Regions from separate parts of the Kurthia populi genome, predicted to be linked through region 1. Evidence: predicted binding sites of a transcription regulator. Region 1 holds the regulator's gene; the other holds the start of a gene.
The links. The regulator Rex, encoded in region 1, represses fermentation and respiration genes when NADH is low (regulators of the CRP and FNR family bind a similar motif). The targets are predictions, from matches to a motif close to TTGTGAAATATTTCACAA.
Positions count from the first base shown of each region.

Region 2: ACFSY7_RS19840 (cytochrome ubiquinol oxidase subunit I) is a predicted target of Rex. The motif match lies at 2,247-2,264, and genes of this name have one in related genera.

Region 1 is NZ_JBHUOR010000133.1:3,388-19,510, forward strand. Features, by position in the region: gene ACFSY7_RS16240 (hypothetical protein) at 1-147, opposite strand, end outside; gene ACFSY7_RS16245 (ABC-F family ATP-binding cassette domain-containing protein) at 349-2,292, opposite strand; gene ACFSY7_RS16250 (redox-sensing transcriptional repressor Rex) at 2,386-3,021, shown strand; gene ACFSY7_RS16255 (twin-arginine translocase TatA/TatE family subunit) at 3,104-3,295, shown strand; gene tatC (twin-arginine translocase subunit TatC) at 3,312-4,097, shown strand; gene ACFSY7_RS16265 (CPBP family intramembrane glutamic endopeptidase) at 4,140-4,811, opposite strand; gene ACFSY7_RS16270 (co-chaperone GroES) at 4,996-5,256, shown strand; gene groL (chaperonin GroEL) at 5,308-6,933, shown strand; gene ACFSY7_RS16280 (hypothetical protein) at 6,958-7,320, opposite strand; gene ACFSY7_RS16285 (putative zinc-binding metallopeptidase) at 7,583-8,476, shown strand; gene ACFSY7_RS16290 (diacylglycerol/lipid kinase family protein) at 8,979-9,857, shown strand; gene ACFSY7_RS16295 (N-acetylmuramoyl-L-alanine amidase) at 9,906-10,772, opposite strand; gene ACFSY7_RS16300 (acyltransferase family protein) at 10,996-12,912, shown strand; gene ACFSY7_RS16305 (Na+/H+ antiporter) at 13,059-15,086, opposite strand; gene hemG (protoporphyrinogen oxidase) at 15,205-16,123, shown strand, end outside.
Region 2 is NZ_JBHUOR010000143.1:33,639-49,761, forward strand. Features, by position in the region: gene cydB (cytochrome d ubiquinol oxidase subunit II) at 1-728, opposite strand, end outside; gene ACFSY7_RS19840 (cytochrome ubiquinol oxidase subunit I) at 728-2,131, opposite strand; gene ACFSY7_RS19845 (NAD(P)H-hydrate dehydratase) at 2,405-3,940, opposite strand; gene ACFSY7_RS19850 (hypothetical protein) at 4,026-4,262, shown strand; gene ACFSY7_RS19855 (alanine/glycine:cation symporter family protein) at 4,375-5,802, shown strand; gene ACFSY7_RS19860 (C39 family peptidase) at 5,939-6,814, opposite strand; gene ACFSY7_RS19865 (GTP-binding protein) at 6,889-8,835, opposite strand; gene ACFSY7_RS19870 (hypothetical protein) at 8,965-9,345, shown strand; gene ACFSY7_RS19875 (patatin-like phospholipase family protein) at 9,386-10,234, opposite strand; gene metA (homoserine O-acetyltransferase MetA) at 10,403-11,350, opposite strand; SAM riboswitch class I at 11,420-11,525, opposite strand; gene ACFSY7_RS19885 (sigma-54 interaction domain-containing protein) at 11,592-13,211, opposite strand; gene ACFSY7_RS19890 (amino acid permease) at 13,322-14,719, opposite strand; gene ACFSY7_RS19895 (aminotransferase class I/II-fold pyridoxal phosphate-dependent enzyme) at 15,127-16,123, shown strand, end outside.

The sequences.
Region 1 (16,123 bases):
TAAACTGTAGAACCCTATGACAAGACCAAAAATACTTGCAGAACCCCAATACAAATAGTGTAAAAATGATGGTAAATGAACCGCAAAAAAGCCAAGTTGATAAATGAATACAATGACTAACAACGACATTAACCAATTTTTATTCATAGGACGCCTCCTTTTTTATAAGAGCGAAATTTATATCAGGAGGTTGCCATAAAAAAGAAGAGGCTGGGACATACGTATAAAAACAACCGTTTATATGAGCATAAGAAAAACCGGAATCGTGCTGTAGCGCGGTTCCGGTTTTTCGTTGCGAACGCTAAAAAAGGAAAATGACGTGTTTTGTCCAAGCCCCTCTTTAAAGGATTAAAGTGCTTCAAGCTCTTCGTTTAATTCAAGCCATTCCATTTCAAGCGTATCCTTTTGTTCTTTGGCATCATCTAATGCCGATTGAATGGTCAGCGTTTTTTCATGATCTGAATAGACATCTGGGTCACAAAGCTGCTGCTCATATTCAACAATTTGTGCATCAAACGTTGCCATATCAGCTTCTAACGTCTCGATTTTACGACGAAGGCTGCGTTCTTTTTTCTTGGCTTCTTTATCAATTGATGTGTTTGTCGCTTTTTTCTCTTTTACTGGCGTAGGGTGTTTTGCCTGCTCTTCAGCTGCTTTTTCAAGCGCAATTTCTTCGAGCTCCAGTTTTTTCTCAACATAATAATCATAGTCACCTAAATATTCGAATGTCCCATCATGTGAGAGTTCAACAACTTTTGTGGCGATACGATTAATAAAGTAACGGTCATGTGACACGAAAAGCAGTGTGCCTTGGTAATCGATCAACGCATTTTCAAGTACTTCTTTACTATCTAAATCTAAGTGGTTGGTTGGCTCATCGAGTACGAGGAAGTTATTTTTCTCAAGCATCAATTTGGCAAGTGCTAGACGCGCTTTTTCGCCACCAGACAAGTCACTCACAATTTTTTCAACATCGTCGCCTGAAAATAGGAAACGGCCGAGTACAGAACGTACATCTTTTTCGTTCATTAATGGCCATTCATCCCAAATTTCTTTAATGACCGTACGATTGCTCGTTAATTTTGCAAGCTCTTGATCGTAGTAGCCAATTTGAACATTCGTACCAAAGCGTACTTCACCAGCAAGCTTTGGTTGGTCGCCTACAATCGTTTTCAATAGTGTAGATTTACCGACACCATTTGGGCCGACAAGAGCAATACGGTCTTCGCGGTATTCACGTAGCTGAATATTCTCTGAAATTAATTTGTCATCATAGCCAATTGCGAGGTTATCCACCGATAATACATCATTGCCACTTTGACGCTCGATTTCAAATGTCAGCGTGGCTGACTTTTCATCGCCAAGCGGAGACTCCATCCATTCACGTCGCTCTAACATTTTACGACGGCTTTGCGCCATTTTTGTAGAGGATGCACGAGCAATATTTTTTTCAACAAATTGCTCAAGTTTCGCCTTCTCCGATTGTTCTTTTTCATAGCGTTTAACGTCTAATTCATAGTTTTTCGCTTTTTGGTCTAGATAGTCCGAATAGTTCCCAGAGAATTTTGAGACATGATGACGAGAAACTTCATAGACAATCGACACAACTTGGTCCAAGAAGTAACGGTCATGTGATACGATAAGGATGGCTCCATCGTAGTTCTTCAAATAATTCTCTAGCCAGCTTAGTGTTTCAATATCTAAGTGGTTGGTCGGTTCATCGAGAATAAGGAGCTCAGGCTTGCTAAGTAGTAGCTTCGCTAGGGCAAGTCGTGTACGCTGACCACCGGATAACGAATTAATTGGCTGGTCAAACATTTCTCGAGGGAACTGCATCCCATGAAGAACCCCACGTGTATCGGCTTCGTATTGATAGCCGCCACGTGCTTTGAAGTCATGTTGAAGCTGATCATAATCAGCCATAATTTTGGCATATTGTTCAGCATCGTTATAAATGTCTGGGTCTGCCATACGCTGTTCGAGTGAGCGCATCGTTGTTTCAAGCGCTTTTAGGGGCTCGAATATCGTCATCATTTCATCCCATACACTTAGGTCTGAATCAAGACCCGCATGTTGATCGAGATAGCCAAGATGGATATCTTTTGGCATAATAATATCGCCGGAGTCATACGAAAGTTGCCCTGCGATAATTTTTAATAATGTGGATTTGCCGGCACCATTACGGCCAACAAGTGCGACGCGGTCTCGATGCTGTACTTCGAGCTTCACGCCACTTAAAATTTCATCTGCAATATAAGATTTATATAATTGATTGACTTGTAATACAATCATGAAGTACACCTCAGTTCTCATTTTAGTTTATCGAAATGTGGGCAGTGGTGCAATGTTAAGAAGTTAAAGTTAATCCAGGAGGGGACAACCGCTTTGAAAGAAAATTATAAAATTCCGCAGGCTACGACGAAAAGATTACCTCTCTATTATCGTTTCATTCAAAATTTTTCGGAAGCAGGAATAGAACGCATTTCTTCAAAAGAGTTAAGTGAGGCGATGCAAATAGATTCTGCTACGATTCGACGAGATTTTTCACATTTCGGCGCACTTGGTCGTAAGGGCTATGGCTATGATGTACAAAAATTACTCGTTTTCTTTAGAGATGTATTAGATGATAATGAGCGCATGAATGTCGCTGTTATCGGGATTGGGAATCTGGGGCATGCGCTACTGAAATATAACTTCCAAAAAAATCAGAATATGAAAATCGTTGTTGCCTTCGATACGAACTATCCACTTGATGGGAAATTAGTCAATGGTGTACCCGTTTTTCATCCAGATGTTATGGAAGAAAAATTTGAAGAGTTTCATGCTGAGCTACCGATTTTAACAGTACCAGCACGCTCTGCTCAAATGATGACAGACCGCCTTGTTGCGATGGATGTGAAGGGTGTTCTTAATTTCACGCCTGTGCGCCTACAAGTACCGGATACATTCCGTGTACATACAATCGATTTATCAATTGAATTACAGACGCTGAGCTACTTTATGCGTAATGTAGGAAAATGAGTCAATAGTCTATTGAGAATGCTATAGCTAATTGAGAATGATTGCGTTACAATATAGGCATCTTAATGAGGAGGTGCCTGTAATGGGAGGAGTTAGTTTTGGCAGCATTGTAATCATCGCTGTCGTTGCTCTACTTATTTTTGGTCCGAAGAAGCTGCCTGAGCTTGGAAAAGCGATGGGCTCCACGCTCCGTGAATTCAAGAATGCCACTAAAGGTTTAGTGGATGACGATGATGATAAGACAAAAGAGAAAAATAAAGTTGAACATAAATAGTTAGGGAGTTATTGCAATGGAAGATAATGAACTAACGCTTGAACAGCATATAAATGAACTTCGAAAACGGTTAATTACAGTAACCGTTTTCTTTGTCATCAATGTGATTATAGGCCTCTTTATTGCGAAGCCACTTATTCATTACTTACAGTATAGTGAGCATGCAAAGTCTTTGCAGTTACATGCCTTTAATGTCACGGACCCGCTAAAGATTTTCTTTCAGGCGGATTTTGTCATTGCACTTGTGCTGACGATGCCAGTCATTATGTATCAGTTGTGGGCATATGTAAGTCCGGGGTTGTATGCGCATGAACAAAAGGCGACACTGCGCTATATTCCATATGTGATCGTACTGTTTGTCGTTGGCGTTGCATTTTCCTATCTGATTTTATTTCCGTATATTATGAAATTCATGATGGAATGGTCACAGGATATGAATGTGGAGCAAACGATTGGCATCAATGAATATTTTCAGTTTTTATTTAAGATTACCATTCCGTTTGGCTTTGTATTCCAGCTACCCGTCATTATGCACTTTGTTGCGCGCATTGGACTTGTAACACCGATGTGGATGGCGAGTGTGAGGAAATATGCGTATTTCTCATTACTGGTCATTGCCGCGATTATTGCACCACCGGAAGTGGTATCACATTTAATGATTACGATTCCACTGTGTATTTTATATGAGATTAGTATATGGATTGCGCGACTTGGGTATCGTCAATATTTGCGTTCAGAGCGTAAGCGGTTGACGGAGCTAGGTATGGAAAAAGAATCGATTGATGGCATGTTAAAAGGGTAAACAGAAAAAAGAAGGATTCGCCAATGCGAATCCTTCTTTTTTCTATTGAGTAAATGTTACAAAGGTATTTAACAAAATATGCGCAATCATCGGTGTAATAATGCGACCAGTTTTGGTATATAAAAATGCCATAACGAAGCCAGTAATCGCATAAAGTAAAATATGCACAAAATCAAAATGCATTAGCGCAAAGAATAACGAACTAATCAGTGCTGCTACCCAGAAGCTTGTGCCTTGATAAAGCGAACCGAAGATGACACGACGAAATACGAGCTCCTCTAAAATGGGACCAAAGAGTGCGATGGCCAAAATGGCGATTGGAACAACATCTGTTATACCGAGAAGGGATGTTGTATTTTCAGAGCTGCCGCTAATACCGAGCAATGACTCAATCATGCCACCAATCATTTGGCCAGCAAGCACCATAACAAAACCAATAATTCCCCAAAGAATGGCTTGTGGGAATGGCATTTTTTCTTTAAAGTTGTCAAAAAATTGTTTGTCGCGTGCAATGAAAAGAATCGATACAATCAGTGCTAAAAGCATACTAAAAAACATATACCAGCCCTGCGTATGAAGTGCTAATTTATCGTGCGTCCATGTAGGGTGTTGTCCTTTATAGAAAGTATACAGCGGTTGCAGTAAAACAGCGCCGCTTAGCTGCATGACAATATACGTAATCAGTACATAGAAAGCTGTTTTTTTATTTTTCACAATAGGAATCCTTTCCTTTACAGTAAGTGTTCTTCCTTATTGTAGAGGAAAGAATGTTAAATTCAAAATTTTTATGCGTAATACTTGCAAGTTCAGTTGAAATTCATTAATATAATACTTGTGTTAGCACTCAAGACTAAAGAGTGCTAATAAATTAAGATATCTTATTAGGAGGTTGTTTCATTTGTTAAAACCATTAGGCAAACGTATTATTATTGAGGTCGTAGAAGTAGAAGAAAAATCTGCATTCGGCATCGTATTACCAGACTCTGCAAAGGAGAAACCTCAACAAGGTAAAGTATTAGCTACTGGATCAGGCGTTACTTTCGACGTGAAAGAAGGCGACGATGTTGTGTTCGCAAAATACGCAGGCACAGAAGTTACTTACGGCGATACTGCTTACTTAGTCCTTTCAGAAGAAGACATTTTAGCGGTAATTGAATAATCCTTGCATATCTTACTTTATTAATTTAAAAATTTCAGGAGGTTTTCAAACATGGCAAAAGATATTAAATTCAGCGAAGAAGCACGTAGCTTAATGCTACAAGGTGTTGATAAATTAGCGAATACAGTAAAAGTGACATTAGGTCCAAAAGGTCGTAACGTTGTTTTACAAAAATCATTTGGCACACCACTTATTACAAATGATGGTGTAACAATCGCAAAAGAAATCGAATTAGAAGATCCATATGAAAACATGGGTGCAAAACTTGTATCTGAAGTAGCTTCTAAAACGAATGAAATCGCTGGTGATGGTACAACAACAGCTACTGTACTTGCACAAGCAATGATCACAGAAGGACTTAAAAACGTAACTGCTGGCGCAAATCCTGTTGGCATCCGTAAAGGGATTGACAAAGCTGTTGCCACTGCAGTAACAGAACTACAACAAATTTCTAAAACTGTTGAAACAAAAGAAGCAATTGCACAAGTTGCGGCAATTTCAGCAGCGGATGAAGAAGTAGGCGAATTAATCGCTGAAGCAATGGAACGCGTTGGTAACGAAGGTGTTATTACATTAGAAGAATCTCGCGGCTTCACAACTGAACTTGAAGTTGTAGAAGGGATGCAATTTGACCGTGGTTACTTATCACACTACATGGTGACAGATAACGATAAAATGGAAGCTGTTTTAGACAATCCATACGTATTAATCACAGACAAAAAAATCACAAATATCCAAGAAATCTTACCAGTGCTTGAGCAAGTGGTACAACAAAGTCGTCCACTATTAATCATTGCTGAAGATATCGAAGGCGAAGCTCTTGCAACAATCGTTGTCAATAAATTACGTGGTACATTCAATGTCGTAGCTGTTAAAGCACCTGGCTTTGGTGACCGTCGTAAAGCAATGCTTGAAGATGTAGCGGTATTAACTGGTGGTACAGTGATTACAGAAGATATCGGCTTAGATTTAAAACAAGCAACAATCGATATGCTTGGTAATACTGGCAAAGTCGTTGTGACAAAAGACCATACAACAATTGTTGAAGGTGCTGGCTCACAAACTGAAATTGAAGCGCGCGTTGAAAACATCCGTAAACAACACGATCAATCAACTTCAGAATTCGATAAAGAAAAATTACAAGAACGCCTTGCAAAACTTGCTGGTGGTGTAGCTGTAATTAAAGTCGGAGCTGCAACTGAAACCGAATTAAAAGAACGTAAATTACGTATTGAAGATGCATTAAACTCTACTCGTGCTGCTGTACAAGAAGGTATCGTAGCAGGTGGTGGTGTTGCACTTGTATCAATCTACAATAAAGTAGCAGAACTTGCAGATGCAAACGAAGGCGACGTAGCAACAGGTGTACGCATTGTATTACGTGCATTAGAAGAACCAATCCGTCAAATCGCAAACAATGCTGGTCTTGAAGGTTCAGTTATCGTAGACCGCTTAAAACGTGAAGAAGTAGGAATTGGCTTCAACGCAGCAACTGGCGAATGGGTAAACATGATCGACGCTGGTATCGTTGACCCAACAAAAGTGACACGTTCAGCACTTCAAAATGCTGCATCAGTTGCTTCTCTATTCTTAACAACAGAAGCAGTAGTAGCAGAAATTCCTGAAGCAAGCGCTCCTGCAATGCCTGATATGGGCGGCATGGGCGGTATGATGTAATACCACGTTAGGACTTTATCTACCCTAGCGCTTAGCACACATTAAAAAAAGAGCCTTACGACGCTTTGTCGGAGGCTCTTTTTTGTCTATTTTTTTAAAGCCATAATACGTGCGCATACCTTCTAAGGTCGCGACCATAAAGCGTGTTTTTTTCGATGTATACTCGGCTGTCACATAATATTCATCGACTTTATAAAGGGCGATGTTTTTACGACCGTCTGTATAGCTGACTTGATTGCTACGTGATTTTTTTAGCGTTTTTTCAGTTGTTCTGCCGTCATATAATGCGGCAATGCCCTTTGCAGGAATGCCAGGCAATACGACATCATTTGCTAGGAAATAGTAGGTAGTCTTTTGAGCCGAGTAGCTAAAAAAGCTGTCGTACATATTGATCAGCGCATCGTCATCGCCAGCCAAAATCTCGTCCCAATCTTATACGGATGGTCCGGTAAACGTCCTTTTTCAAATGACTTTACAAACGATGCGTCAAATTTTTTCGCATTGGTCAATTCGTTAAAACTTGTAAGGCTTCATACGATTACTATTAAAAAGATAATATAATTACGCATACGACACCTCATCTCCCTTGAGTATATTATAATGAAAAGAATGCTGGATAAGATAATATGATTTTTGAGGAAGTGGAAAATTGAAGAAATTGAGTGTGGTGTTATTATTCATTTGCTTTGTGGTAACAAGTGGTATCCAAGCAAATGCAGCAAAAGGCGATACGCTTGTTCATGAAGTACATAAAAAATACGGAGAGTTTTTAATATTTGATAATAGTGATGTCAACGATTCGGAGCGCGAGCGTGTTCTAGTTACTTACACAATAAAAGATGATAAATTGACGAAGCCAAAAATTAAAACACATCAGGCAAAATATCAAAAAATGGCAAAAGATAAAAAAACACATAATAAGTTGTGGAAGCAATTCGCGAATATGATACCTAAAAAAAACCGTCAAGAAATTACGCAGTTTCAAGTTTTCACTGATGGCCATGATGAACTACTCGCATATGTATTACCCCTTAATTATTCAATATCAAATTGGGCCTTAGCTGTAGATTATAAGGATAGCATCGCTAATAAAAATATGTATTATTCAACACTTGTTCATGAATACGGCCATATTTTAATGTATAAGCAAAAGCAATGGAATCGCATGTTTTCACCATTTTGTAGTAACTATGTCTCACTCGGTAAATGTTCAAATAAAAATTCTCGTGCTAATCAATTTTATGAGGAATTTTGGGCAGGTGTTTTAGCGAAGGATTGGAAGACAATGCGCATAGATGGTGAAGTAGACTATGAATTTTACGATTTATATGAAGCTGATTTTGTAACGTTTTATGCGATGACAGACCCAGATGAGGATTTTGCGGAAACATTTGAATATTTCTTATTTACAAAAGAGCCTACTAAGACAAAAAAAGGAAAGTATAAAAACTTAGCAGATGCAAAGCTTGGATTTTTCTTTGAAGATCCTCAAATGCTCAAATTACGTGAGAAGATGTTGAAGAATTTATTGAAGCATTATTAAAAAAAGGAATCGCTTTGGCGATTCCTTTTTTAATACGTAAAATTTCTCCTTTTTAATTTGATTTTAAAATAAACTTATAGTAAGGAATCTGAGAAAAACAGTCTTTTATGTAAGGTGAAATAATTTTTGTTTAAAAAATAAACTATTTAGTTTATTTAAACCCCTTATATATCTTTATTTTTAGTAAATTATAACTAAAAAGAAAATAAAATTCAATGTTAAAACTTTTTTATTTCTCTAGACGTCTAATTAGAGGAACAGAAAAAAGCCGAATCCATGTTAGATTCGGCTTTTTTCTCCATTATTTTCCGACAACGGTTCCTTTTTTGTTTTGGATGAACCATCTTTGGTAGTCGCTGTGACGGTGATTGTTGTTTTCCCTTTTGTCAGCTCCTTTTTGTATTACTTATAGTTATCCCTTTTAAACTACCAATTGAAGCCTTCTTACACGTTATGTTTTTTAATGAAAGGGGAACATAACGTATAAAAGGAGTGGAAGCTTATGAAAGCTGTTATGATTGTTAATCCTTCTGCAGGAAAAGAAAAAGCCGTTAGCTATAAAGAACATTTAGAACGGGAACTTTCAAAGAAATATGATGAGGTAGAAGTTCTTGAAACACAGCAAGAAGGGGACGCTACAAAATTTGCGATAGACTGTGCAGCAACGACCGATTTAGTCGTTGCGATGGGCGGCGATGGGACGCTTAGCGAGGTGATTATGGGGATTGCACCGCTTGAAAAGAGACCGACACTTGCTTTTATGCCACTTGGTACGGTAAATGAATTTGCACGTGCACTTGATATGCCACTTGTCCCTGAAGAAGTGATTGATGAGATTTTGACCTACAAGCCGCGCAATATTGATTTAGGCTATATTGAAGATCAGTATTTTACAAATAGTGTTACAATCGGCACAATTCCAAGAGCGATGCATGAAGTGCCATCCGAAGCTAAGACGATGTTTGGCCCGTTTGCATTTGTTATGAAGGGTGTTCAGACATTAGCGAAAAATGAAAATTATCATTTTGATATCACGTACGATGGAAAACATTGGCAAGGAGAAGCGGCAATTGTTATGATTGGGCTAACGAGTTATATTGCAGGGCTTGAGCATTTTTTTCCGAATGCGACACCTGATGATGGTCTTATGCATGTCATGATTATTCCTGAGCTCGGTTTTAGTGAGTTAGTCAAACTTGCACCAGATTTATGGAAAGGAAAAATTATGGAGTCAGAGCATGTAGAAATGCTGACGTGTAAGACATTAACGGTTTCTGCAAAAGAGCCACTCGTAACGAATGTAAACGGAGATGAAGGGCCTAAACTACCAGTAGAAATCACCGTGAAACCACAGTTTCTACCGGTATTAGCGCCACATTAAAAAAACAAAAAAACCGCACATTTCGCGCGGTTTTCTTCTTTTTAATGATTAGTCAAAGTAATTAATTACACCTTTAACAATACCTTGTGCAACGTATTTACGATAGCTATCTTTATTGATTTTTTTCAGCTCACTTGGTGTAGACATATAGCCATATTCAACAAGTGTACCGATGTATGGGTTTTCACGTAATACATGTAAGTTTTGGTAGCGGTAACCTTCATATGGCACTGTTGTTTTCGTTGAAAGCACACTCTTCATGCCGCTATAAACCGCTTTTGTGAATGCTTTTTCTTTACTCTTTGTATAAAGTACTAAGTAGCCTTTATCAGTTTTATTACCAGTTTTACTAGCGTTGTGATGCAGACTAATATAAGCATCTGGTTTTATTTTTTTCGAAATTTTAACACGACCTGGAAGTGATAATGTTTTATCTGTAGAACGTGTCATCACAACTTCAGCACCTTCGTATTCAAGTTGTTTCTTTAATTCTTTAGCGGCTTTTAAGTTCACGCTTTTTTCAGATGTATTGTAATAAAACGCACCGTCATCTGTGCCGCCGTGACCTGCATCGACCACAATAGTGAAGTTATCTAATGGGAATGTTGCACTTTTGATTGCAACTTTACGAAGATATTTTGTTGAAACCCAACCACTTTCACCTTTGTATGTAATTTTAGACCAACTACCTGATACTTTAGTACGTGTAACAACGGTATTATAGTTTAATTTACGGATTGTCGAATATTTCACGCCCGGACCCTTACGCATATTCAATTTGTCTGTGTTTGGTGCAGTAACTTTCATTTTTACACTAGCAGCATTTGCACTTGATGAAGACATCACAGTAAGCGCTGCTGCGGCAATTGTAAACATTGAGATCACTGCAATCCATTTTAAAATAGTTTTTCGCATGATGTTCCTCCCTACTTGTTCTATCATAATCTTTTTGTATCGGAATGGCTCTCGATTTCGTTATCTGTGACAAAATTGTATTATTTGTAATTTTGATGCAATAGATAGTATAGGGAAAAAGACTGAGGACTCTCGTTTGACTAATAGAAGAATGTTTTTTAAAATTTGTAAAGTATGAATCGAACCGTGGATTTGAGGAGTTTTTTTAGTAGGAGGATTTACAATGCCACAACCTGTCAAAAAAAATCATCGGTACATAAGTGGTTTGGATGGATTACGCGCAATTTCAGTATTAGCTGTTATTTTATATCACCTCCATTTCCCATGGATTAATGGGGGATATTTAGGTGTTACCGTATTCTTTGTCTTATCCGGTTATTTGATTACCGATTTATTAATTAATGAGTACCAAAAAACAGGTACGATTGATTTCAAAAGTTTCTGGGTGCGTCGCCTAAGACGATTGTTACCGGCACTTTTCGTCATGCTTATTTTAATTACGGTGTGGATTACGTTATTCCAACGTGATTATCTAGCAGGACTACGCGGAGAAATTGGGGCTGCCTTCGTTTACATTAGTAACTGGTATTACGTTTGGCAGGAGCACTCATACTTCACGAAATTCTCACCGCCATCGCCACTACAGCACATGTGGTCACTTTCGGTAGAAGAACAATTTTATATTATTTGGCCAATTATTATGCTAATTGCATTAAAATTTGCGAAATCGACAGGTAAGCTTGCCTTTCTAGTGATGCTATTATCCGTTGTATCAGCAGAAATGATGGCATTCATGTTTACACCGGGCACAGACCCAAGCCGCGTATACTATGGTACAGATACACGTGCCTTTTCATTATTGATTGGTGCGGCACTAGCGATTGTATGGCCAAGTCGACGTCTGAAACCAAATGTTACAACTGAAATGAAGCGTGCGCTAAACATTACAGGTGTTGTAGCATTTGCGCTCATGATGGTATTTATTATCTTTATGCGTGAAGATGGTACATTCCTTTATTATGGTGGTATGTATTTAGCATCAGCTATCGTTGCGTTGTTGATTGCAGTCATCGTCCACCCAGCAAGCTTTATCGGCGATATTTTAAGTTGGAAGCCGTTATTATGGGTAGGTGTGCGTTCGTACGGTATTTACATTTGGCATTTCCCAATTCTTGTCCTTCTTGGGTTAGGTGTCGATACGGGTGATTTAAGTATGTGGCGCATTTTATTAGCGCTCGTTCTAACGTTAGTGTTATCGGCATTGTCATGGACATTTGTTGAGGACCCGATTCGAAAAGGTGAATGGAAAACATGGCTGAAGCATATGCATCCACGCAATTGGTCATTCAATATTCGCCACTGGAAGGTTCGTACGCGTGTAATGAACGGCTTGCTTGCCGCGTTATTAATCGTCTTTACAGTTGGCTTAATGATTGAACCATCACCAAAAGCGAGTGGTAACAAAGCGCTTGAAATGCATCTGCAAGATCAACAGAAAAATTTAAAAATGACAGCTGAAGAGAAAAAGGCGGCCGAACGTAAGGCGCGAGCCGAGGAGAAAAAAGCGGCGGCAGAAGCGGCAAAACGTCAAAGTGAAAAAGAGAAAAAAGAAGCAGCAAAGTTCAAAAAAGATGTCAATCAAGCAAAAGCGAAGCTAACGAATGTACCAATTACAGCAGTAGGCGATTCAGTTATGCTGAGTGCTGCGACCACGCTTCAAAATAACATGCCGAAAATGACGGTGGACGCAACCGTTGGACGCCAAGTAAAAGAAGCCATTGAAGTACTTGAAACAATGAATAAAAAAGGCAAGCTTGCGAATAATGTTGTACTTGGACTTGGCTCAAATGGAACGTTCACTGAAAAACAATTTGACGAAATCTATCAAATCTTAGGTAAAGACCGTCATATTTACTTAGTAAATGTGCGCGTACCACGTAGCTGGCAAGATAGCGTGAATACAACGCTTGCTAATGCCGACAAGAAATATAGTAATGTGTCGATGATTGACTGGTATGATGAATCTGCTACAAAAACAGATATCTTCTATGATGATAAAATACATCCGAATGTTGAGGGTGGAAAATATTATGCTGGTTTAATCACACTTGAAATTGCAAAGCAGTTTAATAAAAAATAAAAAGAGGCTGGGGCATACGTATAAAAACAACCTCTTCTATGAGCATAAAAAAACCGGAATCGCGCTTTGGCGCGGTTCCGGTTTTTCGTTGCGAACGCTAAAAAAGAACATAACGTGTTTTGTCCCAACCTCTTTTGTGTCGGAAATTAATCGACGTATTCATACAACGATACACTTTCGATGTAATTAACGAAGCGTCGTAGTTCTTTTTCTTGCTCACGTGAAATTTTACCTTCTTCGTACATATGGTGAATTTCACTACGCTGAACCTCCATCACTTGTAGGTGAAGTTCCTCGCGAAGTTCCTCCTCACGAGCAGAATCAATCGTGACGACTTTACGTAATTTTTCATAGGCTTTTTCATATTCGTAAATGACGATAACATATAGCGGACGTTTGCGTGGGTCGACCGTTTTACGTTCCTCTTTTAAGAAATGAAGTGCCTTTAAATAGCACTGACGACGGATATCTTGGCGCATTCGAATGTAGGAATAAAATTGTGTTTTATCCGTATCATTTTTGCGCGTCATAATCCACATGCGAATGACTTGACGCAAGGTAATGAAGAAGCTCATAAACATATTCGTTTCCTGTCGATTCAAGCGATCCTCAATTGTTGATAAAAGATTTGCATACATATCATCATCGAGCTGATTATCATCATGCAGTTCCTCAATATGCTTTCGTTCAATGTTAATGGCGCGCTCGCGTAATTTCGCTAGCTCTTGTTTTTGTTTATCTGATTGTTCCGCATTTGCTTCTAACTGCAGCTGCCTAAACATTTGCTGCAACTCATCTATTAGCTCATAGGTGATGCGTCGATTTTCATCATTAATCGATGTTTGTAGTGATTTAACGGATTTTAAGAGCACTTGCATTTTTGCACGATTAAATGAGTACTGTCCTTCTGCAAGCTCAATTCCCTCATCCTTATCGGTAAGCATCGGAAGAAAAATCGTCGCTGTAAGTAATGTGAATAAAATAACAGCAGACGCTAAAAAGATAATAAGTGAGCGCTCTGGGAAGTTTGCTGTCCCATTTTGAATAAAGTAAGGAAGCGATAAAATCCCGGCCATTGTAACGGCACCGCGCACACCTACAAGGCTACTGATTAAGCTCGTCTTTAATGTTGGACGTACTTGGTCGCGCCCGAAGCGATATTGGAATGTACCAAATGTATAGGACCAGATGAAACGAACACCTAAAATAACAAACCCAATCGCTACGGCATCAAAAATTAAAATCCAGTTATTCGTATGACGATCGGATAAAGAATTCGCCATGGAATCAGGAATGTTTAAGCCAAGTAATAAGAATACGAGACCATTTAAAATAAATAGCACAATCGACCATGTATTTTCTGTGAGCATCTGCTCTTCCGCAAGCATAGGCTCGGCTTTTTCATTAATGAGCGCATGAACAATCCCACCAATTACGACGGCGATAACGCCAGATGCGTGAAATAAATCTTCGGCGATTAAATAAATAATAAACGGTGTGACGAGCTGGAATAACGTATGGAACACCGTATCGCGAATACCTGAGCGACGAAGCCAAAAGCGAATTTGACTAAGTACAATGCTAATCGCCAGTCCGAGTAGTGCCCCTACGATAAAGGTATAAGAAAATTCAACAACGGCTGATTTTAACGAGAAATAGCCTGATACTGCGGCACCAACCGCAAATTTAAAGGCAACTAAGCCCGAAGCATCGTTGATTAATGATTCACCACGAACAACACTTAAAATACGCTCAGGGATTTGCACACGTTTGGCAATCCCGTTCACCGCAACGGGATCGGTTGGTGATAAAATCGCCGCAAGCGCAAAGGCCGCCGCATATGGAATAGATGGAATGAGCCAGTGAATAAACAAACCACCGAGCACAGTCGTAATAATTACGAGCACAATGGCATTACTTAAAATAAAGCCGCGCATATTCCATAGCTCTTCACGCGGGAAATTGCGCCCATCATTATAAAGAAGTGGTGCAACGAATAACAGCAAGAACCATTCGGATTCAAGCTGGATATCAAAGCTTGGGAAGATAATGGCTAAAATAATCCCAAAGCCAATTTGGACAAGTGCCATCGGAAGAAATGGCAAATAATGACCGAGAATATTTGATAGTAATAAAGACAGCATTAATAAAATAACTAAAATAAGTAAGTCCACTGAATTTGACGCTCCTTTCTTAAAATATGTACAATTCATGGAAATGAGTAGAACTGCTAGCGATGCCACTAAATGAACGAGTATACTAAAAGACGAAGAAGTTAAAGGAGGCCGAATAATGGCTCAGTCTACGAAAACTATCGTTGTTGTAGGTGGCGGTATCACTGGATTATCAACGATGCACTACTTAACACGCGAATTACAACATAAAAATATACGTCTTGTATTAGTTGAAAAAGAGGCACAGCTTGGCGGTAAAATGGCGACGCATGAGGAAAACGGCTTTGTCATGGAGCTTGGCGCAGATTCCATTGTGGCACGTCATAAAAGTGTCATGCCTTTAATCGAAGAATTAGGGCTAGAAGATCGCGTCGTTTATAATGGCACAGGCGTCTCTTATATTTATACCCAAAATGAGCTACATGCTATCCCACTTGAGAGCATGTATGGCATCCCGATGAATAAGGAAGCACTACAACAAAGCACCCTTATTTCTGAAGCGGGTAAGCGAGCTGCTCTAAATGATTTAACATTACCAAATGAGCAATTTACAAAGGATTCATCTATTGGCGAATTCCTTGAATATTTCTTTGGTGAAGAGCTCGTGAAAAAGCAGATTGCCCCTGTATTATCGGGTATTTATTCAGGTGATCTGTATTCATTAACATTAGCATCTACAATCCCCTATTTAATCGATTATAAAAACCAGTATGGTAGTATTTTAAAAGGCTATGCGGCGAATAAAGACAAGTTTATCAGTCTATCACATAATAAGTTCTTATCATTTAAAAATGGCTTACGTGAATTGTTTGAGCGCTTTGAAGAGCTGTTAACGACAGTCGAGTTTTTAAAAAATACGGCTGTAACGAAGCTTGAAACAGTGAATGAGAAAACCATCGTTCATTTTGACCATCATGAGGCGATTGAAGCAGACCATGTCGTATTAGCGACACCACATCGCATGGCACAGGAAGCGCTAGGTGATGAACGTTTAACACCTGCCTTTGATGCCTTTAAAACGAGCTCGATTATTACCG
Region 2 (16,123 bases), on a different contig from region 1:
CAGGCAAGTAATGTACATGCTACTGTAATCGCTAAAAATACTGGTGTAGCAACCGGTCGTACTGTAAAGAAGTCCGTGCTCGTGTACGTTAAGACAGCGAAGACAACCTCGCCTGCTAATAACACGATAAAGAGCTTGCTTAACATTTGGCGTGCGCGCTCACGTACAACGCCTTCTGTACGAATCCCGATAAACGTTAATCCGTGAACGAGCGATAAGAGCATAACCGCTACACCACCAACGACAGAATAAACGTTCACGTAATCTGTAAATGTGCCGAATAAATGCATATCTTTATCGATTGGCATTCCTTGCACAAGACTCGTAAATAACATCCCTAGTAAAAACGGTGCGAGTGCACTACTACCAAAAATAAGCCAGTGCCAATAGTTAATATATTTATCGGTATGTGTGTGGTGACTATATTCAATCGCCACACCACGTGCGATTAAGACAAGTAAGAAAATAACGAACAATGTGTAGTAACCTGAAAACATCGTTGCATACCAGCTAGGGAACGCCGCAAATAACGCCCCACCTGCTGTAATGAGCCAAACTTCATTGGCATCCCAGAACGGTCCAATTGTTGACATTAATTGATTGCGTTCATTTTTATTTTTGGCAATTAGGCGCGTTGACATGCCGACGCCAAAGTCAAAACCTTCTAAGAAGAAAAATCCAGTAAATAATACGGCGATTAAGATAAACCAAAATACAGTTAAATCCATTATTTAAACGCCTCCTTATCCATTAAATCAACATTTTCTTGCTTTGGTGCTGTATCGATAATTGACGGTCCTTGTTTTGCGACGCGTGCAACCATGTAAATCATAATAATCGCTAAAATAACATAGGCGGTACTAAATGAAATCGTTGAGAATAATAATTGTCCCATTGAAACGTTTGGTGACACCGATTGCGCCGTTGTATAGTAGCCAAACACCGTCCAAGGTTGGCGACCAATTTCCGTCATAATCCAACCTGCTGTATTCGCAATAAATGGTGCTGCCATCGCAAACATCATTGTTCGCAGGAACCATGTTGGTGTTGCCAAAATACCTTTTCGACGATTACCGAACCATAAACCAAGTATTGATAATACGAGCATGACACCACCGAAGCCTGCCATAATACGGAAACTCCAAAATACAGGCCATACAGGTGGAATGTAGTCTACACCTTCACCATATTTTTCTTCGTATTTCGCTTGCAGTGTTTTCATCCCTTCCACAGAGCCACTGAATTCACCATATGCTAAATAACTTAACGCAAATGGTAAGTCGATATTCCACGTATTTTTTTCCTCTTGTTGGTCACCGATGGCTAAAATTGTCCATGCTGCCGGGTCCTCTGAGTCATCCCAAAGCGCTTCAGAAGCGGCCATTTTCATTGGTTGTGAGTCCATTAAATGTTTTGCTTGTGCGTGTCCAGAAAATGCAATCGCAAGTGACGCGATCGCCGCAACAATCATTGAGACGTTAAATGATGTTTTGAAAAACTCGACGTCTTTTTTCTTTAACAAGTTATAGGCACTAATCCCACCGATAACGAATGCGCCAGTTGCTAATGCGCCAAATACAGTATGCGGGAATTCCACTTGAAGCTGTGGATTTGTTAACAGCGCCATAAAGTCTGTTAATACCGCTTTGCCATCTTGAATTTCAAAGCCTACAGGTTCTTGCATAAATGAGTTGGCTGCTAAAATCCAAAGCGCCGATAGTAATGTCCCAATACTAACGAGCCATGCAGAAACGGTTATGACCCAATCGGGTAATTTGCCGCGTCCAAACATCCAAATACCGATAAATGTAGATTCCATAAAGAATGCTAAAAGTGCTTCTACTGCTAATGGTGCGCCGAATACGTCACCCATAAAGCGCGAATATTCAGACCAGTTCATGCCGAATTGGAATTCTTGTAAAATCCCTGTTACAACGCCTATCGCAAAGGATAGTAAAAAAATCTTACCCCAGAATTTTGCCATGCGTAAGTATTCTGCTTTTTTCTTAAATAAATACATCGTTTCGAAGATCGCGACGATAAAAATAGTCCCAATCGAAAGCGGAACGAAGAAGAAGTGAAAAATCGTTGTCAGTGCATATTGCACACGAGCCAACTCTAAAACATCCATTGTGCATCCTCCTTTTTTTGAAGCTTGTCATTTATTTTTACAGTTACAGTATACTGCACAATTTTAAGAAAAATAACCTATAATTCAAAAAAAGTTTCACGATTACGTGTTCAAATTGTGAAACTTTTTAAAGGTTCTACATTTCTTTTTTTACCTTTTTCATAGGTATTTATTATTAAAAAATTAGTTATCACTGGTTTTATTAACTTTAAAGGTAAAAAATAATGCCTGACGTCAAAAATTTGTCACACTGCTGTTTCAACTTAGACAAATTCACTTCACAAAACACGCAATTAGCTGTCCTAAATGTGTCACAACCATTTCAGGTGTTACGCTGTAATGACTATGCTGTGCGGCAAGTTTTTCCGCGGTCTCTGCCTGTAAATATGCCGCGGTATACAACGCTTGCTCCGCCGGCACGCGCTGTGTCACGAATGATAAAATCAAGCCGGTTAAAACGTCGCCACTCCCTCCTTTTCCAAGAGCACTGCTGCCAATTGGGATGAGCCACTGTGCTCCGTCTGGCGTCGCTACAATCGAACGATGCCCTTTTAATAACACATATACCCCGAATTTCTGTGCTAAATCGCGCGCATACGAAAATCGATGTTGTTCAATCTCTGCAATGGTCGTATCGCATAACATGGCCATTTCTCCTGGGTGCGGCGTCAAGATAACACATTTGCCCGTCGCACGAACATGTTGTAACAACGGTTTCATCATATAGAGACCGTCCGCATCAACGATAATCGTCTCCGGTCCTTCAAGCGCCAACAGCCATGCTGCAACTTCTTGAAGCTGCGCTGCACGCCCTAACCCTGGTCCAAACGCTACCGCGCGTATTTTTGTAAAATCATGTAGCGCAACGCCTTCTTTTGTCATATACCCATCTTCTGACGCCGCGCTCTTTAATAATACTTCCGGCGCTTGTAACATCATGCTTGGCATTAATCCTTCGGGTACAATAAGCGAAATAAGCCCAATGCCACTATGAAACACCGCCTTGGCACTATAGAGCGGTGCGCCAACATAATGCTGCGAGCCACCAATCACTGCACCATGACCAAATGTCCCCTTATGACCATCTAACGGGCGTGCCGGTAACGCCGCTTTGACGAGCGCGGGCGTAACAATTGTTGGTGCCGTCATGTGAAGTGTGTCCACAAGGGTTTCGGGCACTGAAATATCGACCACTATAAGCTCGCCTATATAATGCGAAGCTTGTTGTAAATAGCAACCAATTTTCGGTTGTGCTAGCGTCAGCGTATAATCCGCTTCAATCGCCGCATCGACAACTTCCCCACTATTAGCATGTAAACCTGATGGTAAATCAATCGCCACAACCATTTTTTCGAGCGCATTTATTAGCGGAATTAACCATGTCATATGCCCACGCAATGCCCCGCTCGCACCCGTACCTAGTAAACAATCGATTAGCACGGCACAAGAGGCCAACCAAGCTGTTGTTTGCACTTCTTCTATTAGTAATGTCACCGGAATACCACGGCGTTTTAAAATATGATACTGTGTTTTGGCATCGCCACGTAATTGCTGTTCCTCGACAGCTAGTCCAATCCGGACATCATAGCCTAAATCAATGAGACGCCTAGCGATGACAAAACCGTCGCCGCCGTTATTACCGGTACCGCACACGATCGCAATGCGCTCATGCGTAAGTAACTCATGCTCGCGCAGGGCCATCACGACGGCATTGCCGGCAATTTCCATTAATGTGCCGCCATCGATACCAATCGTCTCAATCGTATAGCGCTCAAGCGCCTGCATTTGTGCTGTTGTTAATGCATACATGAAAAATCCCCCTTTAAAATTGACAATCATCTTCGTTCTAGTATATAACAAGTACCAATAGCTATAACAAAAGGAGGGAAATTCAGTGAAAAATAGTATGAAAGACTTTGCGCCACCCCGTACAAAAGAATCGGTGGCCAATGAACTAACAAAAATACAACAACGATTGCATGAACAAAAAAAAGCGACGGCGGCGAGTTATACTGCTGCGCTACAACATGACCCTGAATTATTACGAGAGCTCGAACAACAGCGCGCAATGGGCTTACAAGCAACGGATACAACCGCTGTTGCACAAGCATTACAGCACTTAAAAAAATAATGATACGCGCGGCATAGTTTATATTGAAAAATTATTGCACTATTATAAATAAACAATCAACGTTTGTTTATAACGATTAGGGGTATACTGTCCTATTGAAAGGACTGATTACATGGATATGTTAGACAAGTTTATTCTCATGCTGAACGACTATCTTTATTCCTATGCCATTATCGCTATTATTTTAGTCGTCGGCATTTTCTTCACCATTCGTGGACGCGGGATGCAGTTCACATTATTCCCTGAAATGTTCCGCGTGTTAACGGACAAAGCTACAATTGATGGTAAAGGCAAAAAAGGGGTTTCTTCCTTCCAAGCCTTTACGATTTCCGCCGCATCACGTATTGGTACTGGTAATATTGCCGGTGTCGCAACCGCGATTGCATTAGGTGGACCGGGGGCTGTGTTTTGGATGTGGGTAATGGCATTAATTGCCGCTGCTTCTTCATTCGTCGAAAGTACACTCGCACAGCTTTATAAAATTCGCGATGGCAATGACTTCCGTGGGGGCCCTGCGTACTATATGGAACGTGGCCTCAACAAGCGCTGGATGGGAATTGTCTTTGCGATTGCCATTACGCTTTGCTATGGCTTTGTATTTAATGCCGTTCAAACGAATACTATCGCCGCTTCAATGGGCAACAGTTTTGGCTTTGACAAAGTCTGGGTTGGGATTGTCGTTGTTATTTTAACAGCGATGATTATTTTCGGTGGCGTACAACGCATCGTTCAAGTCACACAATGGCTTGTACCAGTGATGGCGATTGCTTATATCGGCATTGCGATTGTTATTATTATTTTAAACTTCACATCACTTCCTAGCGTTTTTGCGTTAATCTTTGAGAAAGCCTTTACCTTTGAAGCCGGTGCTGGTGGTGCCGTCGGTGCAGCCATTATGCAAGGCTTTAAACGCGGGTTATTCTCAAATGAAGCAGGTCTTGGTTCTGCGCCAAATGCCGCGGCAACAGCCAATGTTTCTCACCCCGTTAAACAAGGACTTATTCAAACATTAGGCGTTTTCGTAGATACGATGCTCGTTTGTACCGCGACTGCCGCAATCGTTCTATTAAGTGGTGTTTACCAAAATGTTGATGGACAAAATTCACGTGTTGACATTACACAGGAATCGCTTGTTGTACAACTTGGCGACTGGGCCGGTATTTTCTTAACGGTGGCAATCTTTATGTTTGCCTTTAGTTCTGTTATCGGCAACTATTACTACGGTGAAACGAACTTAGATTTCATTAAAAAATCCAAAAAAATGATGCTATTTTATCGTCTTCTTGTATTAGGATTTGTAATGTTCGGTGCCATGGCAAAAGTATCACTCGTATGGAACTTAGCTGATTTCTTTATGGCCATCATGGCATTAATTAACTTAGTAGCGATTTTCATGCTTAATAAAACGGCATTCCGCTTACTAAAAGATTATCGTGCACAACGTAAAAAAGGCAAAGACCCGGTATTTTATGCGGATACAATGCCGGACCTTAAAAATATTGAATGCTGGGACCGCAAAGATCACCCAGAGAACAAGTAAGCATAAAAAGAAGCTGGAACAAAACACGTCATGTTCCTTTTTCAGTGTTCACAACAAAAAACCGGAACCGCGCTGTGGCGCGATTCCGGTTTTTCTTATGCTCCTAGGAGCGGTTGTTTTTACGCATATGTCCTATTTATCTTACGACAACGGCCTGTTTTTTTGCATTATATGCTTTTTCAAGTGCATAGCCATTGATCCAGTACGTTCCTTGCTCTGAAGATGGATCAGCTACTTTGTATTCACCAATTGTTGAATCATAGCCTGTTAGTAAAACGATGTGTAAATTATCTACCGCTTCTTCTGAGCCCGGTGTTCCAAAGTCCCATTCGCCGATAACAGGTGCAGCAAAATCTTTTGTAACATATAGTATAACGGGGTTACCAAGTGCTAATTCATGTTGAATCTCTTGCATATCACTACCTGAAATATCTTCTACTGTTTGTGCATAGCGTTCTTTTGCATATGCTGCGAGTGGTGCTGGGTAAATTGTTTGATAATAGCCTGCTGGTGACGCTTCATAAGGTGAGCCAACAAAGCCTTCATTTGGGTTGCGTTCTGCTGTTGGCATATTCGCTAATAGTGTTTTGAAATCGTCTTCTGTGTATTGTTTGTATTGTAGTGCCATTAATAATGCCGCACCCTCACAGCCAAATGGTGCGTTAACAGGTGCGTATTGATTGATCACTGGTACATCAAGCTCAATATGTTTGGCATCGGCTATTTGCGGTAAAACCGATTCGTCTAAAATGAAGCCGTGACCGAATGGCGTTTCAACTTCAAACCAAACGTTTTTATCGATATGTTTTTTTGCGATAACTGTTACGACTGTCGCAATCGGTAAAATATGTGTAACAGATGCATTTGTATCCATTAATGCATATAATTTTGTGTCATCTGTAAACGTCACAAATGGCTCTGGTGAAGCATTTTTCTTTGCTTGATTAACTGCAAGCGCTGTAGCACCCGCAGCAATTCCTAGTACTAATCCTACTTTGACTGATTTTTTCATTTTTTTCTTCCTTTCGCAATTCAGACGTTACTTGTATTATACAAATAGCCTAATTCAATTGTCACGCACAAGCCTTATAATTCTGTATTCGCATGCATCAACGCTTCTGCCTCTTGCCACGGCACGACATAGCCTTTTCCGTGACTGCAAAAAATAGAGTTTGATGTATAATTTGGGTCTGCTTGTTTATCATAGCCAATCCGTTCAATGACCTCTTCGGTATTATGACAGCGATCATAGCCATCAAATACGAGACGGATGCTCCCTTTACCATTTGTATAGGCTGCAAACTGTGTCGGATACGTTAAAAAGCTCGCCACTGGTACTCGCGCATGAATCGTTACATATTCTCCTTCTGTAAACGGCGCGTCAAAAGTGCCACTTGCCATCTGTAAATCGCTCATCATACGGCCCATATGGTCGATATGTGCACGCATGACAACGGCATAATATGGCTCTAACAACACATTTTCTACTTGTTCTAGGCCTTGTCGCAATGCACGATGAGTCGCCTCGCGGAAATCGCCGCTCTCTGTATGCTTTATATGTGCCTTCCCTGTCACAAGTGTCACGATTATATCTGTTACAGCAGAGCCTGTCAGTAAACCATGATGCGCACGTTCAAGCACATGCTTTTGAATCAGGTTTTGCTGACCGACGAGTAAATCATCTGCATGGCATTCATTGATAAAGGTGATGCCCTGTCCGCGTGGCGCTGGCTCCATGCGTAAATGCACTTCTGCATAATGCTTCAACGGCTCAAAATGACCATAGCCCTTTGTCGATGTAAAAATCGTTTCTTTATAAATAATCGTTGGTGCCTCAAACTGCACCATTAATTGAAAGCGTTCTGCTAGCACTTGTTGCAATACTTCAAGCTGAATGACGCCCATAATATGCAGATGAATTTCCTGCAACGCTTCTTGCCACACAATTTCAAGCGATGGGTCTTCCGCCTCGAGCAAGCGGAAATAGCGTAGCATTTCCTTCGGCGAAACACCGTCTTCAAACACCACACGAGATTGTAAAGTCGGTACTAAGCTCGGTGCCTTATACGATACCGCGTCGCCAAATGTCGTACCAATAACGGCGTTCTTCAAGCCATAAATCCCGACGCTTTGTCCGGCGATGGCTTCTTGAAGTTGCTCAAATTTCTCCCCATTATATAAGCGAATTTGCCCTACCTTCATCATTTCACCATCGATTTCGAGTGCTTTACGTGCTTTTAAACGACCCGCATCGATTTTCAAATAGGCAATACGCTGACCCTTTTCGTCATGGCGGACTTTATAGACACGCGCTGCAAACGGTGCAGCCGCGTCATAATTTGTAGCCGTTAAGCGGTCAAAATGCTGTAAAAACGTTGAAATACCCTCATCTTGTAATGCTGAGCCGTAATGGACCGGGAATACTCGCTCGTCACGAATCATCTGGCAAAGTGCCGCTTCAAACACATCGCGCGTATAGCCGGTCTCAAAATAACGCTCCATTAACGTATCATCAAGTGCCGCAACAGCCTCTGCTAATGGCTCATCCATCTCTTTTGTCAAATGATTCGTTAATACGACCGTATTCGGCGTCAGCAATGCGTGAATACTTGCAATAGCCTTGTCTAAATTAGCGCCTTCTCTATCCATTTTATTAATAAAGAAAAACGTCGGAATATGGTGTTTTCGAAGTAATTGCCACACCGTTTCCGTATGTCCCTCAACACCATCTACGGCATCAACGAGCACTACTGCATAATCGAGCACTTGAATGGCGCGCTCCATTTCTGGTGAGAAGTCGACGTGTCCGGGTGTATCAATCATCGTATATGTATTGTTGTTATACGTAAAAATCCCTTGCTCCGCAAAGACGGTAATGCCTCGTTCACGTTCAATTGGGTGCAAATCTAAAAAAGCATTTTGATGATCGACACGACCACGTGCCTGAATACCTTGACCATAATATAAAATTTGTTCCGAAAAAGTTGTTTTTCCGGTATCTACATGCGCAAATATCCCGAACGTTTTATACATGTTATCGTCCTCATTTCCTTGAAACTGCTTTTATTATAGCACTTCTCTTCTCGAAGCATAAACCGTCTAGAAAAAGGGTAATCTAAAGATATACTTCCATATGACGAATACTAAGGAGGCGGTTTATAGATGATGGTAGGGGATACGTTTTCAGCGAAGCGAACATTTACACGCGGTGACGTATTTGCATTTAGTAATATTACCGGCGATTTCGGTTCATTGCATACGATGCCGGATAGTCGTGGGCGTGTCCGGGTACACAGTTTATTAATTGCCAGCATTGCTACTAAAATTGGCGGCGACCTTAATTTCTTTTCAGAAACACTTGACCATACATTTATGAAGGCAGTTTATACGGGCGATGAAGTGACTTGTAAAATTACGATAACGAGCGTTACCTCTCTTGATAATTCGTTCCATGTCGAGATGGCGCTTATTTTTAAAAATGCCGAAAATGAAACCGTCGCCACAGGCAATGGTAGTGGCTTTATCCCGAAAAATATATCCTAATAAAAAAGCTTCTCGCGCCAGTACGCAAGAAGCTTTTCTATTAGTTTAAACTTAAAAATTCCTTTAAATCATTCATACGTAGTGTCGCCTCATGTACCCCAAGACGATAATTCGCTCGCATTTTCACAACATCCTTCTCCATGCCCTCAATGCCATATGGCGGGCGGAAAATAAATGCTTTGCCTTCACGTTCAAGCTGCTCACATTTTGCAACCGTTTCATTGTAGCGATCCACACGTTCTAGCATGACATCGACTAGCTTCGGATATTTTTTACGCATTAGCTGCATTGCTGCTTTTGTTTGGCGGTCCATCGTTTTGTAATAACCTTTTGGACGCGTTAAGACGATAACATGCTTCTCATATCCCTCATCAATGGCATGTTGCACTGGAATCGGGTCTGCTAATCCACCGTCATAATACGGCACGCCATTTAATTTAATTTCCGGAAACATGACCGGAATCGCACAAGTAGCACGCAACAACTGACTATCAGTATCCATCGTCTGTACGTCCATAAATTCTACTTCACCAGTATTAGCATTTGTCACGCCCGCAAGCGCTGTGCCTTCGTAGCTACGGAATGTTTGCCAATCAAATAATTCAAGCTGATTTGGCAACACATTCCAACCAAAGTCTAACCCAAATAATGAGCGTTCTGTTAAGAAGTTTCGCATACCTACATAACGCTTATCATGTCGATACTCCGTAAAGACGCGCATCGTACGCTCAGGCTGCTTTGAAATATAGGAGCATAAATTAATTGCCCCCGCTGAAATCCCAATAATATAGGGCATCATAATCTCTTCGCGTAATAAGGCATCCAGTACACCGCTTGTATAAATGGTGCGGAATGTACCCCCTTCTAAAATCAAACTCGTTTCGTTCACTGTCGCCACTTCCCTTATTTTTCTGCCTATTTATCGTACACTAAATGTGAAAAACTGTCATATTGTTTTCGTATAAATATGCTTTTCATTTTTGTCCATCAAAAAACACTTCCAAAGCTTGCTCCTTGAAAGTGTCTTTTTCTGTTCTCTTTTTAGTTTTTCATCTATTTATAAACAGGAAGACGTTAGCGAATGATTTTCTCCTTTGTCTACCCAATCATATGGCGTTTCTTGGTATACATAGTAATTTAACCAGTTTGAAAATAATAAATGCGTATGTGAACGCCATGTATTACGCGGTTTTTTCGTTGGGTCATCTTCAGGGAAATAATGTTTTGGTAGTTCTGGATTTAAGCCCCGTGCGACATCGCGCTCATACTCTAATGCTAGCGTATCCGCATCATATTCTAAATGCCCGGTCACGAGCACATGACGTTCATCTTTTGAAATCATTAAAAAAGCACCTGCTTCATCTGATTCGGATAATAATTCAATGTCTGGATGATTTTTTACCGCTTCCGTTGATATCGATGTATTACGCGAGTGCGGTGCTGGGTAAATGTCGTCAAAGCCACGAATTAGTTTCACAGTGCTATCATATACTTCATGGTCAAAAATACCAGAGCACTTCGTTTCAAGTGGGTATTTTCCAATGCCATAATAATGATACAGTGCTGCTTGTGCGCCCCAACAAATATGCATCGTTGACGTCACATGCTCCTGTGCCCAGTCCAAAATTTCTTTATGCTCCTCCCAGAAATCGACCTCATCAAACTCAAATAATTCAATGGGTGCACCGGTGATGATCATGCCATCATACCGATCTTTTTTGATTTCATGAAATGTTGAATAAAATGTTTCTAAATGTGATTTTGACACATTTTTTGACTCATGTGTTGCGGTATTTAAGAACGTGACATTCACTTGTAGTGGTGTATTTCCTAATAAACGTAACAGCTGTAATTCTGTTTTTTCTTTTTCAGGCATTAAGTTGAAAATTAAAATATTTAATGGACGAATATTTTGGCTCTTTGAGCGCTCCTCCTCCATAACGAAAATCTTCTCTTCTTTTAATCGTTCTGTTGCCGGTAAATATTGTGGAATGTTAATTGGCATGTTCCTGAACCCCCTCAAATTCGTAAAAAAAGCCCTTCTTAATAAAAATAAGAAGGGCAATTTATCCGTTTCTTATCTTCCAAGTACAAAACTTGTAGGAGTTAGCACCTTTCTACTAGTGTAGAGGTTGCTGAAGCGTCGTCGGGCCTTTTCCCTCGGCTTCTCTTGATAAGACTATGCAGTTTCAGTTATCATAGCAAAATTCCAAATACTTTGCAAACTTTTCTGAAAAAATAGAATATTATTCATAGGATACTTGTTTTTCGAGCTGGTATTTTTGAATCTTACGCACAAGTGTCGACTGATTACAGCCTAATGCCTTCGCTGTTTGACGAATGCTAGGGTATTGTCCGAGCGCCTCTTTAATCACTTTTCGCTCAAAGGCATCCACTTGATTTTTTAGTGTCTGATTCTGATCATAAATAGGCGTTTGTGTAAACGTATCATCGACTAACGGCACTGGATTATGCTGTTGATACTCCGGCTTTTGAAATTCTCGCTGAATGTATTGCAGGGTAATGGTCGACTGCTGCGTTAATAAACTAACGCGTTCAATAAAATTTTTCAGCTGACGAATATTTCCCGGCCAATAATACTGCGTAAGACGGTCGACTGCTGCTTCCTCAATCGTACGCTCAATGCTATATTTCTCCATTACTAAATGTAAAAATCGGTATGCAAGCGGTGCAATATCCTCCTTACGTTCACGCAGTGGTGGAATACGTAGCGGAATAATATTTAAACGATAAAATAAATCCTCGCGAAATTCACCGCGCTGCACCATATCATATAAATTACGATTCGTTGCGGTAATGATCCGCACATCCACTGGAATCGGTTTAATCCCTCCTACACGGGTGATTTCTGATTCTTGTAATACGCGTAGTAGCTTTACTTGTAGCGATAATGGCATCTCGCCAATTTCATCGAGGAAAAGTGTACCTCCAGAGGCAAGTTCAAAAAGACCAGGTTTCCCTGTTTTATTCGCCCCAGTAAACGCACCACCCATATAGCCAAAAAGCTCCGACTCTAATAAATTTTCTGGAATAGCACCGCAATTGACCGTAATCATCGGTTTTTGTGCACGGTGACTTCGCTGATGAATTAATTTCGTTAATTCTTCCTTACCTGCACCTGATTCCCCCGAAATAAGTACCGTCGAATCGACGTTGGCAATGCGTGTGGCTTTTTCAATCACTTGGCGCATCGCTTTAGAAACAGCAATCAAGCTCGTTGAAGATTGTTGCTTTAATGCTTCAAGTTGTTCCTTATACTGTGCACTCTGTGACTCTAAGCGTTCAATCGTGCGCTCCATGTCACGTAGTTCAGTCATTTCACGTGAATTGGCGACAACATATTCCACATTGCCCGCCTCATCAAAAATCGGTAGCGCCGTTACTAATACGACATGTCCATTGGCGAATGTTTGCACGATGTCTTCCCGCTTTTTCGATTTTAGCACTTTCATGGTCACCGACTCATTCATAATGCCGCGTTCAACAAATTCCATCACTGGTAAATAGCGTGCATCGACCTCAAACATCTTGCGATCGGCTTCATTTTGAAAAACGATAATGCCATCTGAATTACAGATTGTCAATCCATCACTAACCGAGTTCAACACATGTTCGATAAATTGCCACGATGTCGTCATCTCTTTATCGTGAATAATAAATAAATACGATGCTTCAAGTTCAATAATATGTACAAAGCAATGTTCTAAATCCAAATAGGTTTGTTGTTCTATACGGAATTGTTCAATAATCTCTGCATATTGCTGCGGTGGCTGCTCACTATTACTAGAAATCCACTGAAACTGGTGATCGGTCAAAATATACGTAATCAATTGTTTTAATTCCATCGACAATCCCCTCCGAAGCCTAGCTTAACATGAACATTGTGGAAAAAAAAGCACTTGTCCGCATGAAAAAACAGGAATCCCCCAGTAGGAATTCCTGCTATTTCCATAAGCTATTCTACATCTGCATTTCGTGTAGCACTTGCAGTCGTAAGCGTTGTTTTCTTCAGGCGCTCACGTAGGAAGAAGCTACCAACGACGAAAATAACGAGTATCGTACTCATATAAAACTGGGCCTGCAAAGATGAAATGAACATCTGACAAAGATACACACCCGCAAGCATCGCAATCGTGACATACGTTAAATACGGGAATAGCCACATTTTAATCGCGAGTGGCTCTCTTTTGGTTTTTTCATACTGTTTACGGAAACGAATATGTGCGACAGCAATAAAAATATACACGATAATCATTAAGGCACCAACTGCATTACCTAAGAAGTAGAAAATAACATCTGGCGAAATAAAGTAAAGAATGGCACAAAAGTATGCGACAACCGTACTGCCAATGATTGCAAATGTTGGTGCACTGCTTTTCTTCGATAGCTTCATAAAAATCGCTGGTGCATCACCTTTTTCAGCCATACCAAGTAGCATACGTGAACTTGTGAAAATCGCAGAGTTCATTACGGAAATAAGTGATGTAAAAATAACAATTTGCATTAGCTGTGCAGCCATCGGAAGACCGGCCATTTCTAAAATGTTGGCGTATGGCGCTGCTAGTAGTTCCGTGTTATTCCACGGAATAATACAAATCATAATTAATACCGAACCAACGAAGAACAATGCTAGACGATAAATAACATTATTAATAGCACGGACGATATTACGCTTTGGATCCTCTGATTCACCCGCTGCAATGGCGGCTACCTCTGCCCCGCAAATAGAGAAAATAACGAATACAATCCCTGTAAAGATTGGTAGCACACCATTTGGCGCAAAACCACCTGCCTCTTGTATAAATGCAAAGCCATTATGTTCAAACGTCGGTAACACACCAAAAATCATTAAGGCGCCGACTACTAAGAACACGATGATAGCCCCTACTTTAATAAATGCTAACCAGTATTCAAATTCACCAAATGTTTTAACGGAGTATAAATTAATGGCTGTTAGTAGTAGCGTAATCCCTACACTACCGACCCATACTGGAATCGACGGTACCCATGAATGCAGCATGCCACCAATAACGGCCGCTTCTAAACCTACAATGAACACCCAACTCGCCCAGTACAACCAACCAACTGTATAACCTGCCCAGCGGCCAATATAACGACTTGAATACGCTGCAAACGAGCCATTCTCTGGTTTTGTTGAAGCCATTTCACCAAGCATTCGCATAATGAAGACAATGATTAGACAGGCCAATATGTACGAAACGATTGTAGCTGGTCCTGTTGACATAATGTTTTTCCCTGTGCCGACGAATAGTCCTGTTCCGATAATCCCACCAATTGAAATCATCGTGATGTGACGTGTTTTTAATGTTTTGCCTAATTCTACTTGCGCCATATTCCAACACCTCCATATTTTTCCCTCAACCTTTACTATGCAATTTTCGTGCCAACTTTTAAAATCACCGAAAGCGCTGTTAGAGCTTCACTTTTAAAGCAATCCTACATTTCATTACAAGCATAAAATGCAATTTTTGTTGCAAAAACGCATCATTTTTCGCGAAAACTACCTATGTTTCAATGAGATAATTATCATCCATTGTCGTTATGTATTAAATATGCTGTTTTATACTTTATTTTTATTTTCCCCTTCTAAAAAAATGACTATTTACCATATCATTACTTGAATACGTAAAAACTAACTAGCGCATTGTTTTTTATCTATTTAGATAATTGTGACATCTTTTAATTTCTTTATGCTAAACTTGTTCTATACTATACTGACAGCAAAGGATGTGCCCACCCATGAAAATTGAACGTTCCGCACTGATGACAAAATTTCCGAAAGCGATTTTTGGTGACTTAAAAAAAGCTTCAAAAGAAGCGGCTACTACCGGTCATCAAATCATTGATTTAAGTCTTGGTAGCCCTGACCTACCACCAGACGAAAAAATTCGCCAGGCATTAGCACATCATGCGCTCGCTGAGACTTCGTATGGCTATACACTAGGTGGCATTCAGGATTTCAATGAGGCCGTTGCACGCTATTATAAACGCCGCGTGGAAGTCACGCTTGATGCATCTACACAGGTCTTACAGACGATGGGCTCTCAAGAAGGTCTTGTACATTTACCGCTCGCTTTTTGTAACCCCGGTGACATTGTCTTAACGACAGATCCTGGTTATGTGGCGTATGAAGCTGGGATTCATTTAGCACAGGCTGAGCCCTATTATATGCCGTTACGTGCTGACAATGCTTTTTTACCCGATTTACAGGCAATTCCTGAGGATGTTGCACAGCGCGCGAAATTACTGATTTTAAACTTACCTGGGAACCCGGTACCTGCGATGCCTTCTATCCGCTTTTTTGATGACGTCATTGCCTTTGCAAAAAAATACAATATTATCGTGCTACACGATGCGGCCTATTCTGAATTTTACTTTGATGAAACGGCGCCAGTGTCTTTTCTACAAGCAGCTGGTGCCATCGACGTTGGGATTGAGATTAATTCGCTATCAAAAAGTTTCAGTTTAGCGGGCGCACGTATTGCTTATATCGTCGGCAACGCAGAGATTATTGCGATTTTACAGCAATTAAAATCCAATTTAGACTATGGTACATTTGAACCGATTCAGCGCGCAGCTATCGTCGCACTCGATAACGCAGAAGAAATCACAGCGCGTCTACGCCAAACATTTGCAGCGCGACACCATGTTTTGTCACAAGGGCTTGCGGCACTAGGCTGGGATGTTGTACCATCAAAGGGTGGGATGTTCGTCTATGCGAAATATCCACAGCAAA